DNA from 2 places in the Mesorhizobium sp. LjRoot246 genome. Region 1 is predicted to be linked to the other one. Evidence: predicted binding sites of a transcription regulator. Region 1 holds the regulator's gene; the other holds the start of a gene.
What was found. The regulator LexA, encoded in region 1, represses DNA repair genes until DNA is damaged. The targets are predictions, from matches to a motif close to TGTTCNNNNTGTGTTCNG.
Positions count from the first base shown of each region.

Region 2: the regulator LexA is predicted to act here: its motif matches at 1,398-1,415, upstream of recA (recombinase RecA).

Region 1 is NZ_CAXUSN020000001.1:4,007,543-4,009,946, reverse strand. It holds gene kynU (kynureninase) at 1-226, shown strand, start outside; gene lexA (transcriptional repressor LexA) at 673-1,413, shown strand; gene ACSQ3L_RS19405 (ComEC/Rec2 family competence protein) at 1,407-2,404, opposite strand, start outside.
Region 2 is NZ_CAXUSN020000001.1:4,449,630-4,452,033, forward strand. It holds gene recA (recombinase RecA) at 177-1,274, opposite strand; gene ACSQ3L_RS21830 (carbohydrate kinase family protein) at 1,556-2,404, shown strand, end outside.

The DNA of each region.
Region 1 (2,404 bases):
CAGCCAGGTGTCGTTCCTTCACGATCATGGCTATCAAATCATGCGGGCGCTGATCGAGCGCGGGGTGATCGGTGATTTCCGCGCGCCGTCGACCATACGTTTCGGATTTACGCCGCTCTATGTCGGCTACAAGGATGTGTGGCTGGCGGTTGAAGTGCTGGAAGACATTCTGCGCACAAATGCATGGCAAGACCAGCGTTTTGCCGTCAAGGAGGCCGTTACCTGACGCAGCCCTCTCGCCGATTGTTGTCGCCGACTTACCTCCTGGTCGGATGACCGAGGGACGAATTTCTAGCTCGCAAATGCATTCCCCGCCGGGCTGCCGCGCTGGGTGCAATAATTAACCAAGGTTGGCATTTTGGCTTCGTTTCGTTCACGGCAAGCGAACGCCGGGAAAGCTGGGAAATGCCCCGGCTGCGGGTCCATCAGCGGCTGATGCCACGCCTGGGATGAGGGTAGGGCCACAGCCTATTAACCATAATAATTTCAATGCCGGCAAGCGCAGTACGGCGGCGCGCAATCGTGCGTGCGGCTCGCTGGCCACCACCGAATAATTTCGGCCCCCTTAATAAATTCATTAAACTTTAAACAGTTGCAGAACACAACTGGAACAGATAGGGTTTGTTCTGGGTTTGTTTTTCGATTCTGGTTTCAGGCAACCTGGGGGCCGCCATGCTGACACGCAAGCAACATGAACTGCTGATGTTCATCCATGAACGCCTGAAGGAGAGCGGCATTCCGCCGTCCTTCGACGAGATGAAGGAGGCGCTCGATCTTGCCTCCAAATCCGGGATTCACCGGCTGATCACGGCACTCGAGGAGCGCGGCTTCATTCGCCGGCTGCCCAACCGGGCACGCGCGCTGGAAGTGCTGCGGCTGCCGGATTCGATCGCGCCCGGCCTCAACGCGGCAAAGAAGTTTTCGCCAAGCGTCATCCAGGGCAGCCTCGGTCAGGGTGGTGGTCTGGGCCGGCAGCTCAAGCCGGCGCCTTCGCGGATGCCTTCGCCCGGTAATGACGACGACGCGGTCTCCGCAGTGTCGATCCCGGTCATGGGCCGCATCGCCGCCGGTGTGCCGATCGATGCCATCCAGCATCAGACGCATTCGATCTCGGTGCCGCCGGACATGATCATGGGTGGCGAGCACTATGCGCTGGAAGTCAAGGGCGACTCGATGATCGAGGCCGGTATCTTCGACGGCGACACCGTCATCATTCGCAACGCAAACACGGCGAGCCCCGGCGAGATCATCGTGGCGCTGGTGGATGAAGAGGAAGCGACGCTGAAGCGGTTCCGCCGCAAGGGTGCCTCGATTGCGCTGGAAGCCGCCAATCCGGCCTACGAGACACGGATTTTCGGGCCGGACAGGGTCAAGGTGCAGGGCAAACTCGTCGGCCTGATCCGCCGCTACTGAGACGTCTGCGGACTGACCATTGGCTTCTCGGGTTTCTTGAAGGGTGGCAGGCCCCTCGCCTCGCGCGAGAATTTGCGTTGCGCGTGCCAGGGCCGATATGGGCTGTCCACCGCGAAGCTAATCGTCGCCGGCGTGGTTGCCGATTGGCGATCGAAGAAGATCGCGGCACTGCCTTTGCGAGCCAGTTGCCGCTTGGTGACCACGAGAACTAGCGGGTTGTGGCAGGCGTCATACGCGGTGGCGTCGTTGATGACGATCAGGTCTGCGAAGCCGCAGGTTTTCCACGTGTCTTTCCGGTCTTCGATATAGGCAATGATCGCGCCGGACGGGTGCTTGGCCAGACAAACGCCCGAGGTGCAATAGAACGGCGATCCCGGCGGCAGTTCTGTGGCATCCGCGATCTCGAATTGTCCGTCACCCTTGTCAAACACCTCCGGCACGATGATGGTTTCGGATATCAGCGCGCGTTTCCAGTTGTCGACCGTGAATTCGTTCGGCCGTGCGCGGCTGACGGCGAGCTCGCCGCCGCCGATTGGCAGCGCCACCAGCCTGGCGTCCTCCGAGATCAGCACGTCGGGCGTGCGTGTGTCCGAGACGGTCAACAGGCCGGCAAGCGCGACTGGGATGGCTGCGAGCCGCAGCCATGTCGTCGCCATCGTCGCAGTGACCAGGGCGATCGCTACCAGCAGGACGGACTGCTGCGAAATCAATCCGACCGCATCGACAGGCGAACGCTCGGAGATCCACCCCGATATGGCGATCATCATCGTCAGGCCCTTACCCATCAGATAGAGGGCCGGCCAGTCCAACCCGAACGGCATCAGCAGCGCGCTGGCAACGGCCAGAAACATGACGACTGTCACGATCGGCATTATCGCCAGATTGGCGAACAGGCTGAGTGGCGACACACGCTGAAAGTGCCAGATGGCAAACAGCGCCGTCGCGCCGCCGGCGATGATGGAAGTCATGGAAAGGCCGCCTGCCGCCAGCA
Region 2 (2,404 bases), 440 kb from region 1:
TGGTCCAACCTGCGGTCTTTGCCGGGCAGTTCGAACCGGCCTGGCTCGCCGCCAAAACGCAAAACCGCCGGCGCTAGGCCGGCGGTTTCAAAACGCAATAACGCGGAACTCAATTACATAAGCCTGAGATAATAGAACGCGATTATGGCCGAACTCCGGCCGACATCGCGGGGCTGTTACATCGCGCCGGATTCCTCCTCGAACCCGTCGTCGCCACCTTCGGAGCCGCCATTCTCAAGGAATTTCTCGGCGATCAGCCCGGCATTCTGCCGGAGCGCCAGTTCGATCTCACGCGCGGTGTCGGGATTGTCGCGCAGGAACAGTTTTGCATTCTCGCGGCCCTGGCCGAGACGCTGCGAATTGTAGGAGAACCAGGCGCCCGACTTCTCGACCACGCCGGCCTTGACGCCGAGATCGACAAGTTCGCCGGTCTTGGACACACCTTCACCGTACATGATGTCGAACTCGACCACCTTGAAGGGCGGCGCCAGCTTGTTCTTGACCACCTTGACGCGGGTCTGGTTGCCGACGACCTCGTCGCGGTCCTTGACCGAGCCGATGCGGCGGATGTCGAGGCGCACCGATGCGTAGAATTTCAGCGCGTTGCCGCCGGTGGTGGTTTCGGGCGAACCGAACATGACGCCGATCTTCATGCGGATCTGGTTGATGAAGATGACCATGGTGTTGGAGCGCGAGATCGAGGCGGTCAGCTTGCGCAGCGCCTGGCTCATCAGGCGGGCCTGCAGGCCGGGCAGCGAATCGCCCATCTCGCCTTCGATTTCAGCGCGTGGCGTCAGCGCCGCGACCGAATCGACCACCAGCACGTCGATGGCGCCGGAGCGCACCAGCGTGTCGCAGATTTCCAGCGCCTGCTCACCGGTGTCGGGCTGCGAGATCAGGAGGTTTTCGAGATCGACGCCAAGCTTGCGGGCATAGACCGGGTCAAGCGCATGCTCGGCATCGACGAAGGCGCAGATGCCGCCCTTCTTCTGGGCTTCAGCCACGGTGTGCAGGGCCAACGTCGTCTTGCCCGAGCTTTCCGGCCCGTAGATTTCGATGATGCGACCGCGCGGCAGGCCACCGACGCCAAGCGCGATGTCGAGGCCAAGCGAGCCGGTCGGCACCGTTTCGATCTCGACGACCTGCTCGTTCGCGCCGAGCCGCATGATCGAGCCCTTGCCGAAAGCCCGCTCGATTTGCGACAGCGCCGCATCCAGAGCCTTTGATTTGTCCACTGCCTTGTCCTCTACCAGCCGCAAAGAATTCTGAGCCATGATACATCACCCCTTGGTCGTCAATGAAGGCCGGACAATCCGTAATCCCTGCCCATTTGTACCTTTTTTGTTCTCGTTTGGCAAGAGGGATCAAATATCTGAAAAACAAACAATATCCGGATTTGTTCTTTTTATGTTCAAGGAATTCGATCAGGGATGCACCATACGTTGGGCCAGACGGCTCGGTTGTTTCGACCTGCCGAATCGCCGCCTTGCATGCGAAGCTCCGTCGCACAGCCTAGCGCTTGTGCGGCTGGAATAACAAAGGTCATATCGCCGGCATGCTGAAATCCGCGAAAATCCTGGCCATCGGCGGCGCCCATATCGACCGGCGTGGCCAGGTGTCCGGCGCTTACGTGCCTGCCGCCTCCAATCCCGGCACGATGCGCGAGGATGTCGGCGGCGGCGTCTTCAACGCATTGCGCAGTGCGGTGCTTCGTGGCGTCTCCGCGTCGCTCATGTCGGCGCGCGGTGGCGATGCAGCGGCCGATACAGTTTCCCGCGCTATCGCCGAGGCTGGCATTGCCGACCTGTCGGCCGTGTTCCTCGACCGCACCACGCCGAGCTATACGGCGCTGATCGACCGCGACGGCGAACTGATCGTCGGCTTCGCCGACATGGCGCTCTATGACCTGGCGTTTCCCAAGCAGATCAGGCGCTCCAGGGTCCGCGAGGTGATCGCTGCCGCCGACGCTGTCTTCTGCGACGCCAACCTGCCGACGGCAGCACTGGAGCGGCTGGTCTTGCTTGCCGCCGGCAAGCCCGTCTTCGCCATTGCCATTTCGCCGGCCAAGATCGTGCGTTTGAAGCCGGTGCTGGGCAATCTGGCCGTCGTCTTCATGAACCGGCGCGAAGCGATCGCACTGGCAGAGCTGGACGCAGCGACTTCCCCGCAAGACATCGTCGCCGGGCTGAGACGCGCAGGGCTCAAAAGCGGCGTGGTGACGGCGGGCGGCGGTGCCATGCTGGGCTTCGATGAAGCCGGCGCCTTCTCGATCCTGCCGCCGCCGCCAAGAAAGATCGCCGACGTCACCGGCGCCGGCGATGCGCTGGCGGGCGCGACAGTTGCCGCCCTGCTGCGCGGCCTGCCGCTGCGGGCAGCCCTGCGAGAGGGCATCGCCGCGGCGACG